One region of the Virgibacillus tibetensis genome, then DNA from elsewhere that is predicted to be linked to it. Evidence: riboswitches for the same ligand, from Rfam matches in the RefSeq annotation. Region 1 holds a riboswitch; the other holds the start of a gene.
What was found. Region 1 has a riboswitch for cobalamin ahead of QGM71_RS18630 (acyl-CoA thioesterase). Riboswitches for the same ligand answer to the same signal wherever they lie in the genome.
Positions count from the first base shown of each region.

Region 2: linked by a shared signal. The riboswitch ahead of QGM71_RS11335 (ribonucleoside-diphosphate reductase subunit alpha) and the one ahead of QGM71_RS18630 (acyl-CoA thioesterase) in region 1 are both predicted to bind cobalamin.

Region 1 covers NZ_JARZFX010000015.1:58,336-65,455, reverse strand. The annotation lists gene QGM71_RS18650 (YaiI/YqxD family protein) at 1-29, shown strand, start outside; gene QGM71_RS18645 (LysM peptidoglycan-binding domain-containing protein) at 55-1,467, opposite strand; gene QGM71_RS18640 (winged helix-turn-helix transcriptional regulator) at 1,610-1,954, shown strand; gene QGM71_RS18635 (DsbA family protein) at 1,951-2,871, shown strand; gene QGM71_RS18630 (acyl-CoA thioesterase) at 2,946-3,416, opposite strand; cobalamin riboswitch at 3,541-3,726, opposite strand; gene QGM71_RS18625 (glycine betaine ABC transporter substrate-binding protein) at 4,373-5,260, opposite strand; gene QGM71_RS18620 (ABC transporter permease) at 5,262-5,915, opposite strand; gene QGM71_RS18615 (betaine/proline/choline family ABC transporter ATP-binding protein) at 5,915-7,042, opposite strand.
Region 2 covers NZ_JARZFX010000004.1:280,644-289,488, forward strand. The annotation lists gene lpdA (dihydrolipoyl dehydrogenase) at 1-932, shown strand, start outside; gene QGM71_RS11310 (ABC transporter substrate-binding protein) at 1,132-2,118, shown strand; gene QGM71_RS11315 (ABC transporter permease) at 2,429-3,415, shown strand; gene QGM71_RS11320 (ABC transporter ATP-binding protein) at 3,417-4,211, shown strand; gene gdhA (NADP-specific glutamate dehydrogenase) at 4,524-5,909, opposite strand; gene QGM71_RS11330 (LysR family transcriptional regulator) at 6,069-6,974, shown strand; cobalamin riboswitch at 7,078-7,273, shown strand; gene QGM71_RS11335 (ribonucleoside-diphosphate reductase subunit alpha) at 7,416-8,845, shown strand, end outside.

The DNA of each region.
Region 1 (7,120 bases):
TTTTCAGAGAAACACTCGAGCGATTATGATCTATGAAAGCTCACCTTCATACACCTACAACTTCCTAACCGTGAAATTGTCCTGAAGAATAGGCCAATTTTGCGGAAAACGCATACCTAAAACCCAGAAGCTTGATCCCCTTAAGCCATATTCTTTCACCGTGTCATACTTAGCTTGGATACTGCGTGCATCCTCAAACCATACTTCGTGTTCCTGACCAGCCTCGTCAACATAACGAAAGTAAGGGGATTGATAGGTTTCATCGTATTGAATAGCAGCACCATAGTTTGCTGCCAGTCTAATTGCTTCTTGGGGGCTTACAGTTCTTGCAAGTGTCCCCTCTTCCCACGGTATTCTCCAATCTCTTCCGTATAGTGGTATACCCATGAGGATTTTTTCCGGTGGAATTACTGTTACTGCATAATCCAATACTCTGCGTACCTCATTAATTGGCGCAATAGCCCACGGCTCACCACCAGCCCAACCCCACTCATACGTCATTAGTACAACAAAATCAACGATTTCTCCATGTGCTTGATAGTCATGGGCTTCATAAAGCAAACCTGGCTGATCTTCTCTAATCTTGGGTGCCAGAGCTGTGGAGACTGTAAATCCTTCCGGGTGTAATCTAGCAACTGCCCTACGTAGAAATTCATTATAATTCTCTCGGTCTTCCGGATAAACATATTCAAAATCAATGTTTAAACCCGTATAGCCCTTTGCTCTCATTGTATCTAACAAGTTGGTAATCAACGTATTTTGTAAGTCTGAACTGCGAAGAATAGTAGCTGCTATATCGGAATTGAAGCTTTGTTCCACAAAATTTGTCAATACTAGTAGTGGTGAAGTTGTGGTAGCACGAGCCGCTTCGATAACTTGTAAATCTTGTAATTCAGTTATTGACCCTTCGGCTGTAATACTGTACGTAAATGGTGAAAGGTACGTAAAATTTCTTCCTAGAAGGAGTACTTCCTGTCTGCCTTGCTCATCCATTTGTGTTGTATATGCATTTACTTCTGTCACAGGTTTTAATGCAGCTGGAATACGAATCGTCTGACCTGAATAAATTAATGAGGGGTTTGCGATATTATTTACTTGAATCAGGCGTTCAATCTCTATTCCATATCTCTGGGCAATTGACCATAGTGTTTCTCCTGATTGTACGACATGAGGATAATAAGGCAGGTGAAGCAATTGACCAACATAGATAAGCGATGGGTTGGTAATATTATTGGCATCCGCAAGCTCTTGAACCGTTACACTATACCTCTGAGCAATAGCATATAAATTATCTCCCGGTTGAACAACATATTCACGGTTTGCCTCTGGTATAACTAGTGACTGTCCGATTACAAGAACATCAGGATTATCTAATTGATTGACTAAAATAATCTGGTTAATATCCGTAGCATAGTTCTGTGAGATCCTCCATAGTGAATCTCCGCTTTGCACAACATGAATTTGCATCTAATCTCCCCCAGTAAACTGATCTGCATATCACTATATTCAATTATCAGTTGTCCTGTTATTATTTAAATAAATCAAGTATAATAATTATACTTGATTTATTTTTTATACTTGATATACTTAATATATCAAAGGGGTGATTATGATTAATATTTGTCCATATATTGAGGCTTCTTTCCAAATATTAGGCAGAAAATGGAACGGCCAAATCATACATTTTTTGTCACTTTGCAAAGATAATACATCGCATTTTTCCGAAATTAAAAGGGACTTCAGTAGTATAACTTCCAGAGCACTTTCATTGAAGCTGTCTGAACTTATGGAATACGGATTAATAGATAAAATGGTGGTAGGGGTTTCTCCTGTAGTTATTTCATATAAATTAACAGAAAAAGGGCAGGAACTTGCTAATGCACTACAACCTATCCAGGAATGGGCACAGCACTATATAACGATAGAAAATACAGGTGAGGAGAAATTAAAATGAATAATAAAAATAATATGATTTGTGATCTTGAAACTGGAATTTGCGGAGACGCAGGAGATGACACAATGGAAATAATTGATCTAAACCCGAAAAAAACAATTGATCTTTATTATGTAACCGATCCTATATGTTCTCATTGCTGGGCACTTGAACCGGTTCTCCGCCGTTTTGTTGAGCAGTATGATCAATATTTTCAATTCAAAACAGTTATGGGTGGATTATTGGAAAAATGGGGAGGCGGTTTTGCCGATGTAAAAAACGGAATTACTGGTCCCTCAGACGTTGCCGAACACTGGAGAGAAGTTGGTGAACAGTCCCGTATGCCAATTGATGGATCACTATGGTATGACGACCCAGTTCAATCATCTTTTCCGCCATCCCGTGTTTTTAAAGTGGTGCAAAAACATGATGAACATCTAGCTACTGTATTTTTACGTAAGGCAAGAGAAGCTGTCTTTGCCTTTAATAAAAATATTGGTGACGACAAAGTATTAATTGAAATAGTAAATGAACTTGGCCTAAACGGTGCGGAAACTGTAAAAGAAGCAAACCTTTCAAGCTCACAGGACCTTTTAAATCAGGACTTTGCACTAGCTGGAAAGCTTGGTGCGAGAGGGTTCCCAACAATCATTATGGTTAATCAAGATAATAAGGGCGTGAAACTTGTTGGGGCACGCACATTACAGGAATATGCCAATGGATTGAAGCAGGTAATGGGTGATAAAGAAATTCAACCCAAACCTCTACCTGCACTTTCTTCGCTTTTTGAAAATGAGGATTTATTATTCTCAAAAGAGATTGAAGTATTGTATGATCTTCAAGAAGATGAAGCCGATACCTTTGTTCAAGAAGGGCTTCCACTCGATACTTACAATCAGAAAGTAATTCTTGGGGAGACTTATTTTGAAAGAAAATAAAATTACTAAAAACAGTTTCAGCCTATGTGAAGGTTGAAACTGTTTTTTTATAACATTCTTCTACAAGCGTATACTTATCTTATAGCAGCTCGCCTTACACGGTTCTCCTTTCGAGAAGGGGCCGTCATATGTAACTTTCTTTCCTCTTCATTTTCAGGATACACTTTTGGTACTGGTACTGGTCTTCCTTGTTCATTCACTGCTACCATGGTCAAGAATGACTCCGTTGTTAATCTCTCAACATTTTTGATTAAATCATGGGCAGTTACCTTTACATAAACTTCCATGGAACTTGTACCTGTATACGTTACTAATGCTTCTAATTTTAAAGAATCACCAACCTTTGCTGATGATAGGAAATCTACTGAATCTATTGAGGCAGTAACAACTGAGCTTTTTGCATGCTTCATTGCTGTTAGTGCAGCAATTTCATCAATATAAGCTAACACTTTACCTCCGAAAATTGTATTTAAATGATTGGTGTCTGGTGGTAGTACTAACCTGGTCTGAATTGTTTTAGAATCATTAATAGCTACTTTTTCCATTGTAAATTACCTCCTAAAAAGTCAAAAAACATCCCCTTAATAGAAGATGTTAAAATTGCGAGCAAAAATTATTTCATCTGTATGAAAGTTGATATCGCAACATCCTCCTATTTCCCGTAGGATAAAAATGTTCTTCCCCATGGCAGGTCTCCTGGCTACGAATCATCAAACCCTTTCCCCTTCCCGCTTCTAGTTACGAAACAGTGGCTATGAAAGTGTCCTCATCTTTACAGTGGCGGGACCGCGTTGGAATTAAACCAACTTCCCTTTTCAACTTTTATTTAAAGTCACCATAAGGCAAAAATCATTCAATTGTATTAAGTATACCATTATTTGATTAGGCTGTTTTCTAAAAGATTGTTATTTTGACACAAAACATATAAAGTACGATGGAAGTAGTTACTGGCATAGCTAACCGTCCCGGAAATACACCACGCCCAAGGTCGATCGCTGAATGAAGTGGTCCGAACGCGGGATTAAGCTGAACAAGCGCTGGATAAAGTGGTCCGAACGCTGAATGAAGCCAGATGCAGAGAGGTCAGCGAATCACGTGTATAGGCCTGAATGGCCCTGTTTTCATACCTCAAATGCTTGATCGCTGAATGAACCGGGTTAAACGCGGAATTAAGTTGAACAAACGCTTAATAAAGTGAAGCGAACGCGGGATTAAGCTGAATAAGCACTGGATAAAGTGGTCCAAACGCTGAATGAAGGCAGATGCAGCGGTCAGCGAATCGCGTGCAGACCAGAATGGACGGTTTTCAAGCCCAAAAGGGTAATCGCTGATTCAATCTCGTTAACAGTAAAAATTAAACAACTAAAAAGAGGGCCTCCTCTTTTTAGTTGTTAAGTTTTTTTTCATAAAATAAAGGGTTTCATTACGTCGTCTTTTTATCAACTACGACAATTAATAGCCAACAAAATTTACAAAACAGCCGATTCAATATCCATCTTTATTATTCAATTAAACCTGATTCCTCCAAAAATTCCCTTGCAACCAAATCAACCATCATGCCTTCATTATCCACTTTAGCATTCATAGTTTGCATTGCTTGCTCATCAATTTTACCTTCCAGCTGTTGCAATACTTCTTCCAATTCAGGATATTTTTCTAGTGTTTCTTCCAAAACTAGAGGGAGCGCGTGATAAGGCGGAAAGTAAGACTGATCATCTTCGAGTACTCTCAAATCATATATTTGTAATTGACCATCTGTTGTATAGGAATTGATTACATCCACTTCGCCACTATCAATGGCGCGGTACATCATTCCATGGTCCATACCTCTAACATCTTTAAACTCAAGATCATATTCTTCTTTAAATCCGGGCAACCCGTCCGGACGATCAATGAATTCAAAAACTGCCCCAAGTGTATATTGGTCGGAAACTTCTGCAAAGTCACTGAAGGTTTCTATATTAAGTCTCTCTGCTTCTGCTTCATCAAATGCTAATGTGTACGTATTATTGAATCCAAAAGTATTAAAGGCTCTAATACCGTCCTCTGACACGAGTTCCTTTGTTTTCACCAGTGTTTCTTCAGCTGTTCCAGGAGATTCACCATAATACGTAATCACAATTGTTCCTGTATAATCTGGTATTATCTGAATACTGCCATTCATCATTGCATTCCAAACAACATTAGAACCTCCGAGGTTTTCTCGATAGATTACACTCACATCTGTTTTATCTTCAATTAATTGTCCGATGATATTTGATAAGATGATACTTTCCGTGTTATTTCTCGAACCAACAGTAATTGATTCATCCGTACTTAATATACATCCTGAGAGTGGTATAACAGTAATGAAAGTCATAAATAGCAAAATTAGTTTTTTTCTACTCATACTATTTCAACCCCTCTGGTGTAGACCAACGTTCAAGCTTGTTGAAGATAAACTCAAGCATAATTGCTAAGATAGCAGCTGGAATAGCTCCTAAGAATATTAAACCATCTATTCCTCTGGTAATGCCTAAGAAAATAAAGTCTCCAAGTCCACCAGCACCTATAAAGGCTGCCAATGTAGCATTACCAACGTTAATAACAGCAGCTGTACGAATACCAGCCATCATAATGGGAACAGATAAAGGAAGCTCAACCTTAAATAATATTTGCTTGCTCGTCATACCCATTCCTTTAGCCGCTTCTATTGTTGCACTATCAACATCTTTAATGCCTGTGTAGGTGTTTCTAACAATCGGTAATAATGAATATAAGAATAATGCCGCAATACCGGTTTTAACACCAATCCCAAACACAGGTATTAAAAACCCAAGTACTGCAAGACTGGGAATAGTTTGCATAATACCTGTTCCACCTAATACGAATGGAACCAGCGATGGAACCCGTGTAATGAGAATACCTAATAAAACTCCTAGTATTACTGCCATAAGCATAGAAAAAAATACGAGTTGTATATGAACAAACGTCGCCTCAAGTACCTCTGCCCAGCGCATTTGTGTCTGTTGAATGATTTGTTCCATTAAATTTAAGTTATTCATTATTTTGCCTCCAATTCTGTCCACTGACTGGACAGTGCGGAAAGCAATGTTCCACGAGTCACTAATCCTACTACCTTATTCATTTCATCAAGAACCGTAATTATACCGAGTGACGCTGTTGACATCATTACAATGGCATCCTTAGCACTTTGCGAACTCATGAGATATGGTTCAGATGGTAGCAAGATTTCTTCAATTGATTTAATTTCATTCATCTTCTTTATTAAATCATAAGCAGACACAATTCCCATCATTTTGTCATCCTCGTCCACAACAACTAACATCATTTTTTTATTCTTGCGCATCATTGCCAAGGACTTTTCAGGAGATCGATTCGGAAGCGATGTTAATACAGTTTCATTCATTACATCTCTAACTGACATAAGTTCAGGGTTCTGAATAATTCGATGTTTTCCAATGAACTCTTCCACAAAACCATAGGCCGGTTCGTGCAATAATTTCTCCGGGGTATCTATTTGAAGTAAACTTCCATCTTTCATAATAGCAATTCGATCACCCAGCTTTAATGCTTCATCCATATCATGGGTTACAAAGACAATTGTCTTTTTAAGTTTTTGCTGCAAGGAAATCAACTCACCCTGTAATTGTTCCCTTGTAATTGGATCAAGAGCACCAAATGGCTCATCCATCAAGATAATATTGGGATTGGATGCTAGCGCCCGTGCAACACCAACACGCTGCTGCTGTCCACCAGATAATTCCTTGGGATATCGATTACTGTATACTTGTGGATCCAGACCGACGATCTCCAGGAGCTCTTTCACCCTTTTTTTGATATCTTGTTCATCCCACCCTTTTAACTGGGGAACAATTGCTATATTCTTTTCAATTGTGTAATGAGGAAATAGACCAATTTGTTGAATGACATAACCAATATTACGTCGCAATTCTGCTGCATTTAACTTCGTAACGTCATCCCCATCAATAGAGATCTTTCCATTTGTATGTGGAATCATTCTATTAATCATTTTCATTGTGGTTGATTTCCCAGATCCACTGGGTCCGATGAGAACAACGAGTTCTCCTTCAGATATTTCAAAATTAACGTTATCTACTGCTTTAAACCCGTCCTTATAAACTTTACTTACATTCTCAAATTTTAACATGGTTACCCCCTATGAAATTTCCACCAAAAAAAAAAGCTCCCATATGCGCTAGTATACGCAGGGACCCCTTTGCTATAC
Region 2 (8,845 bases), on a different contig from region 1:
TATTCCTTTCCTATGAAATCTTTGAGCTTCCGCATTTGCCTGAACACTTAATTATTTATGGCAGCGATTATATTTCACTTGAAATAGCTTCAAGCTATGCATCTTTTGGCTCTAAGGTAACTATTCTTATGAGGGAGGATGAAGATTTTCTATTTGATAAATCTATTAATAAAGAACTGAAACGTCTCCTTAAACGGAAAAAAATTCAGGTGAAAAAGCAAGTGGTTATTCAGGCAGTTGAAGAAACAGAAAAAGATATTAGGATTACCTTCGCTGATGATAAACAAACGAAACAAACGGTAGAGGGTACACATTTAGTTGCAATTGGCGAGAAAAAGCCAAATGTAAATGAATTGGGAATAGGCAGGCTTGGTATGAAGCAAACAGATAAAGGGTCAATTGTGATAAATCACAGGATGCAAACTTCACTTCCTTCGATTTACGCCATTGGTGATGTTACAGAAGGTCCATTGCTCGCAGTAAAAGCGATCAAACAAGGTAAAGCGGCAGTTGAATCTATTGCTGGTGGCAATCCGGAAGTAGATTTAACCTTTCTGCCTGTTGTTGCTCATACAATTCCACCAATAGCATCGGTGGGACTGACTGAAAAGGAGGTGCACGACCATGGTCTAGTTGCCCGCATCAGCCAATTCCCTATCGGTAGTAATGGATATGCAATGATATCCAATCAGCGTGATGGCTTTATAAAAGTAATTACTGACACGCGTAATGATCTTATCCTAGGGGTTCACATGATAGGTGAAGGGGCTGTAGAATTGTCAGCTGTGTTTGTTCAGTTACTTGAAATGGCAGGTAAGGAAGAGGATGTTATATTCCCAAACTATGCTCATCCTAGTATGAATGAAGGCTTAATGGAGGCAGTAGAATCGTTAATCGGACATGCAATACACATTACACCGCAGAAGCAATAACTAATTCGTGAGGATTTTTCTTTTAAGTGAGCTTAGAAGACCTAAAAACGCATTCATAGTGTAATGCCAACAGATTTCCAATCATCGTTGCTAATGCTTAGCTCTCACGATTCTGGCTAGTACAAAATTACTACTTGATTAAATCACTCACTGTGTTATAATTTTCTTAATTTTTATATAAAAAAAGGGGGAAAATAAAATGAGAAAATGGCTACAATTATTAATGTTGTTGGCAGTTAGTGGAATAGTGTTGGCTGCATGTGGCTCGGATGATGCCTCATCAGAGTCGGACGGGGAAACATACAAAATAGGGGCGACCCAGATCGTTGAGCACCCTTCACTTGATGCGGCCTACGAAGGTTTTAAGGAAGCGTTGGCGGATGCAGGTTTAAATGTGGAGTATGATCTGCAAAGTGCCCAAGGGGATCAAAATAATGTGAAGCCTATTGCTGATAACTTTGTAGCAGATAATGTAGATTTGATATTTGCCAATTCTACTCCAAGTGCACTAGGAGCTTTACAGGCGACTAGTGATATCCCGATAGTCTTTACATCTGTTACAGATGCAGTGGATGCAGGACTGGTGGACGCGATGGATGAACCTGGTGATAATATTACCGGTGTAGTGGATCTTCATCCTGATGCAATTAAAGAAACGGTTACTTTTATTGACACGTATTTTGAAGGATCTACGGTAGGACTAATTTATAATGCAGGTGAACAAAACTCTGTTACACAGATTGAAGCTGTACAGGCGGCAGTTGAAGGGACCAGTCTGAATCTTACAGAGCGAACAGTAGCTAACTCCGCTGAAGTACAACAGGCTGCAACCACATTAGTTGGAGAAGCGGATGTTATTTATGTGGTAACAGATAACACGGTTGTATCCGCTTTGGACAGTGTGGTCGGTGTTGCTAACGAACAAGATATTCCTTTAATCGTTGGAGAGCCCGATTCATTAGCTAAAGGCGGTTTTGCTACTTATGGAATTGATTACCATACAATTGGTTACCGTACAGGAGAAATGGCAGCGGAAATATTAAAAGGTGATAAGACAACGAAGGATTTCCCTGTAGAGTACCCACCTGAGATTCAGTTATTTATTAATAAGCAAGCAGCTGAAGAACAGGGCATCGACTGGAATGATGCATGGGATAACGATGCACAATTTATAGAGACAGAATAAAGAACAGACTATACGAGAAATGATTAAGTAAAGAGGCTGGGACATAACTAAATGGGAAGAATGAGAATCCGAACAATTGGAACTTAGCGTAGGCAAAATACGCAGACTCCTGTGGGAACAGCACGAGCTGAAGATCCACTGTGTGAAGTGCTCTTCTTCACACAGTTAGCTGAAGCCGTGCCCACGGAAAGCGGAGTATTTTGCCGAAGCGGTACATTTGCTCAGGCATTAATGTTCGGATTTTCCTGAATAATTCTTCTTTTGTCCCAACCTCTTTATTCGGAAAATGAGCGAGAAGGGGGACAGCATCATGTTTATTGCACTATTTGGCGCGGTAGAATCAGGAGTAATTTATGCAATTATGGCTTTAGGAGTTTACTTGTCCTTCCGCGTTTTAGATTTTCCTGATTTAACGGTGGATGGAAGTTTTGTTACGGGGGCTGCTGTGGCTGCCATCTCAATTATGAATGGAGTACCTCCTGTTATAGCTACATTACTGGCGGCACTCGCTGGTTTTCTGGCAGGTTGCATAACAGGGGTGCTTCACACAAAAGGGAAAATTAACGCTCTGTTATCAGGGATTCTCATGATGATTGCTCTTTATTCTATTAACTTACGAATAATGGGTCAACCTACGTTATCTCTTTTAAATGAATCTACTGTTTTTAAACAATTACGATCTGCTTGGGAAGGTACTGGGATAGACTCATTTTTAAATGGGTTATTAACATCAATGGGTATGGAACGGGTACCGGGTACATGGTCAATTGTGCTGGTTATGATAATAATCACAATTCTTATTAAATTGCTGACAGACTACTACTTAAAGACAGAAGTTGGTCTGGCGCTTCGGGCTACAGGAGATAATAAGAAAATGATCCGAAGTCTTTCAGCTAACACCGATTCACTGATTATAGCTGGTATTGGGATTTCCAATGCACTAGTCGCATTGTCAGGAGCTTTAATTGCACAACATGGGGGATTTGCTGACGTGGGTATGGGTATCGGAATGATCATTATCGGTCTTGCCTCTGTTATTATAGGTGAGGCACTGTTTGGTACGAAAACAATTGCAATAGCTACAATAGCAGTCATCGGTGGGGCTATTATTTACCGAGTTGTAGTAACCCTGGCACTTCGTGTGGATTTCCTGGATACAGGGGATATGAAGCTGATCACGGCTTTACTCGTTATTGGAGCATTGGTTGCACCAAAAGTACTTCAGGCACGGAAAGAAAAAAAGCGACGAATGGAAAAACGTGCCATGCTAACTCGTCAAAAAGCAGAGGGGGTATAGCATGCTTAAAATTAAGGACATTTCAACCACTTTTAATGAAGGTACACCAGATGAAAAGAAAGCATTACAGGACATTAATCTGGAATTGAAAAAAGGCGAATTCGTTACAGTTATCGGAAGTAATGGAGCCGGGAAGTCAACGTTGATGAACGTGGTATCCGGAAACCAGGCACCCGACGTTGGTGATGTATTTATTAATGACAAGCAAGTTGTATACCTGCCTGAATATAAGCGCTCTGCCTTTATAGGCCGCGTATTTCAAGACCCAATGGCAGGGACAGCGCCGTCAATGACAATTGAAGAAAATTTAGCAATGGCTTATGCTCGAAATAAAAAAAGAAAGCTAAAACCAGGAGTGACCAAAAAGCGTAAAGATTTGTTTAGAGAATACTTGACCACATTGAATTTAGGGTTGGAAGATCGCTTATCAGCCAAGGTTGGTTTTCTTTCTGGTGGGGAACGACAGGCGCTTTCACTATTAATGGCTACTTTCACTGAACCAAACATTTTGCTGCTGGATGAGCACACTGCTGCATTGGATCCATCCAGGGCAGAGTTAATTACAAAACTTACAAGAGATGTCGTAAGTAAATTCGGCTTAACCACACTAATGGTGACACATAATATGCAACAGGCACTGGATTTAGGCAGCCGATTAATTATGATGGATAAAGGACAAATCATTTTTGACGTGCAAGGGGAAGAAAAGCGCAATCTAACTATTGAAGACTTGCTTCAGGAATTTAAGCGAATAAGAGGAAAACAGTTTGAGAGTGATCGTGCAGTATTAGGTTAAGGCTTATAGGTTATATGAGTGCAGGAGCATATATTTGTTCCTGTGTTTTTTACTTTTAGACAGCAGAAAAAACATGCGAAATAAAATAACCGCATGCTAATCCTGTTTTCTAAAGTATTTGTTGATATAAACTGCGACGTAATTCGAAACTGGCGACTCCGATACGAAAATACCCTTCGCATTCTAGCGGGCTGTCTGCGAGACCTATGACCAACGCCGACACTAGAACGAAATGTACGTCAAAACAGCATGTGTCATGGAAGATGGAGTATTCTGCCGGAGCGAACTTATACACTCAACCGTATTTTTTAATTAAACAACACCTTGTTCCATCATTGCATCAGCTACTTTTTGAAATCCTGCAATGTTAGCACCTGCTATAAGATTACCCTCTTGATCAAATTCTTTTGCAGCAATGATGCAGTTTTGATAAATGGTTTTCATAATCCCCTGCAACTGTGCATCTACTTCTTCAAAGCTCCAGGACATTCGCATGCTGTTTTGTGCCATTTCCAGAGAGGAAACCGCTACACCACCAGCATTTACAGCTTTAGATGGTCCCACTAAAATGCCGTTATCCAGAAACACGTCAATCGCTTCTGACGTATTAGGCATATTAGCTCCCTCAGCAATTGCTTTAACGCCGTTTGCCACTAGCTGAGTGGCAGCATTTTCATCAATTTCATTTTGTGTAGCACAAGGTAACGCAACATCACAGGCAATGGACCAGATGCCTGAACAGCCATCGAAATACTGGGCTTGAGGATGAGTATATAAATATTCATTGATTCTGTTGCTATCCTCTTCTTTAATTTGTTTAATTGTATTTATATCAATACCATTCTCATCGAATATATACCCATCAGAATCACTGCAGGCAACTACCTTTGCACCTAGTTGTATTGCCTTCTCCATAGCGTAGATCGATACATTTCCTGATCCAGAAACAACTAGCGTGCTCCCATTGAGGGACAACCCTTTTTGCTTTAGCATCTCTTCAACAAAGTATATTGCACCATAACCGGTTGCTTCTTTTCGTGCGAGACTGCCACCATAACCGAGGCCTTTTCCTGTTAAAACCCCTGCCTCAAAGCTGCCACGGATCTTTTTATACTGACCAAACATATATCCAACCTCTTTAGCACCAACACCAATGTCACCTGCTGGAATATCAGTATCTGGACCGATGTACTTTGCAAGTTCAGTCATGAAGCTTTGACAAAAGCGCATGATCTCATTATCAGATTTCCCTTTTGGGTCAAAGTCAGCTCCACCTTTTCCGCCGCCGATAGGTTGCCCTGTAAGCGAGTTTTTAAGCGTCTGCTGTAGCCCCAGGAATTTTACAATACTTAAATTAACGGACGGATGAAAGCGTAATCCACCCTTATAGGGACCAAGTGCACTATTGTATTGCACTCGAAAACCACGGTTTACTTTTACCATACCATTGTCATCTACCCATGGAACACGAAAGGTTATTACACGTTCTGGTTCAACGAGTTGCTCTAATATACCTTTTTCCATATATGTAGGGTTTTTAGTGAAGACAGGGAGTAGGGATTTGAAGATGGAACGGACAGCTTGCAGAAATTCCTTTTCGTTAGGATTACGTATTTCAACCGACTCATAAACTTGATTCATATACGTTTGTGCGTCTGTTAGGTCATTTGCGTCTTGTTTATTTTTTAATAAATTCATAATGGCAACTTGGACCTCCTCTTATATATTAGGTATCACTATAAAACGTAAATTATAGAATATTCCGTTACAATTCTACAGCAAGGAATCAATCTAAACAATATGAATTGTAGATATAATCAATGCTGATATGAGATAATAGAGATAGAGGTGATGTTCTTGGAATTAAGACAAATTAAGTATTTTATTGAAGTTGCTAAGCGAGAGCATGTTACAGAAGCTGCTGATTCTTTACATGTAGCACAGTCTGCAGTAAGTCGCCAAGTTTTTAATCTAGAGGCAGAGCTTGGTGTGGACCTATTTGTACGAGAAGGACGTAATGTAAGGCTAACACCAATAGGACGTGTTTTTTTAGATCATATGGAGCAGGCAATCAATGTAATTGACGATGCCAGACAAGTTGTAGAAGAATATACGGACCCAGAAAAAGGAACCATCCACATTGGTTTTCCAGGAAGCCTAGCCACTTACATTTTACCTACAGCCATTTCGGTTTTCAGAGATCGGTATCCACATGTGAAATTTAAATTAAAGCAGGATTCTTATTATGAGTTGGAAAAAGGCGTTATAAAAGGGGATATTAATATGGCGATACTAGGCCCTATTCCCGATAATAAAAAGAAATTGAGAGCAACAATTCTATTTACAGAAAATATTGTAGGGCTTATACCAGTAAGCCATCCCCTTGCTGACCAGAAGACGGTTAAGCTTAATCAATTGCGGAAGCAGCCATTTGTTATGTTTCCTTCAGGATATGTTTTACGTGATCTGATTACAGATACCTGTAAACAACAAGGCTTCGAGCCGGAAATCGTGTTTGAAGGCCAGGATATTGATGCAATTAAGGGGCTCGTTTCCGCAGGGCTGGGTGTATCGCTAATCCCGGAAATTACATTAGTGGATAGTTTGCCCCGTGCAACAGTTAGTATACCTATTACTGATCCGAGTATTACTCGAACGGTTGGAGTTATCGTACCGGCAGATCGTAAACTTTTACCAACAGAGAAACTTTTCTATGAATTTCTACAAGAGTTCTTCAAACGGTTGGAAAGTTTTCAAAATTAATGGTGTAAATGTATAAAAATATTGTTTCTTGATTGCATTCTATTATTTAATATGATAGGCTTTACATACAATATATTGGTAATTAATACTAATCAAGTACTATATATAGTGTTACAAGTTAGGTGACAATTATCTGTCTTAAAAGGGAATCCAGTGAAATGCTGGAACTGCCCCCGCAACTGTAAGTGTGGACGAACGAGTATTCCACTGTATCGAGTGCTTAGCGGCATCGTTACGGGAAGGGCTTTAGTAGGTTGGAAGCACGAGTCAGGAGACCTGCCAAAACTTGTAGTTTCATTTCTCCGGGGTGAGAGAAGATGAAGCGATAGAGTTCCAGATAGATGAATTCTGTCGTTTTATGACCGTTCACCCAGGGGGAAGAGCGGTTTTTTTACGTTTAACCCCCATTTTACCGTGGTTTATATTAAAGGAGGTTCTATCATGCTTACAACGATTACAACGAATAAAGAGGATCTTATTCAAATTATTGACAATGCAGCAGTTGATTTAGTCATCGATACAGAAAAATATAAGGAAAAAGCTTTAAAAACAATTCAACCGGACGCATCGCTGGAGCGAATTACGGATGTATTGGTGAAAAATGCATTGGAAAATATTGATGAGGCAAATACCGAATGGACTTTTCTGGCAAGCAGAATATATTTACAGGATCTATATCGAAAAGCAGCAGAAAACCGTGACTATGATCCTGCGGCACGTTATGGCAATTTTTATGACCTGCTTAGCACGCTGACTGAAAAGGGTATTTATGCTGGAAACATTCTTGAAAAATATGAAGAAGAAGAAGTCAGTTATTTTGAAAAAATAATGGAACCGGAAAGAGATTTGCTATTTAACTATTTAGGATTATACACCATCTCTACACGATACCTTGCAACAGATCATAATAAAAATACATACGAATTACCACAAGAGCGTTGGATGGTTATTGCAATGTACCTTATGCAGGATGAAGACATTGCACACCGTAAACAGCATGTGGCAGAAGCGTACTGGGCGTTGAGTAATCTATATATGACGGTCGCCACCCCTACCTTGACTAACGCAGGTAAGACACACGGTCAATTGTCCAGTTGTTTCATTGATACTGTGGATGACAGCCTGCAATCGATTTATGACAGTAATACCGATATTGCCAAGCTTTCCAAAAATGGGGGAGGCATTGGCGTATACATGGGGAAGATCCGCGGACGCGGGAGTGCGATTAAGGGTTATAAAGGGATGTCCAGCGGAGTTGTGCCATGGATTAAGCAATTAAACAACACGGCAGTTAACGTGGACCAGCTGGGGACAAGAAAAGGCGCAATCGCTATTTATTTAGATATATGGCATATTGATATTGAGAATTTCCTTGATCTTAAATTGAATAACGGGGATGAACGTATGCGTGCCCATGATATATTCACAGGTGTATGCCTGCCGGATTATTTTATGGAGCAGGTGGACAAGCGTGGGGATTGGTATTTATTCGATCCGCATGAAGTACGTCAGGTTATGGGATATTCTTTGGAGGATTTCTTTGATGAAGAAAAAGGCGATGGAGTGTGGCGAAAGAAATATAAGGAGTGTGTGGAATCCGATCTTCTTTCAAAAAAATCTGTGCCTGCTATCGCCCTGATGAAACGGATTATGAAATCACAGCTTGAATCTGGCACACCATATATGTTTTATCGTGATGAAGTCAACAGGCAAAACAGTAATGAGCATAAAGGAATGATTTATTGTTCTAATTTATGTACTGAAATTACCCAGAATCAATCACCGACAGAGTTTATGGAAGAATTCGTTGAGAATGAAAATACAATCGTCAAAAAGTACAAGGCAGGCGATTATGTCGTTTGTAATTTGAG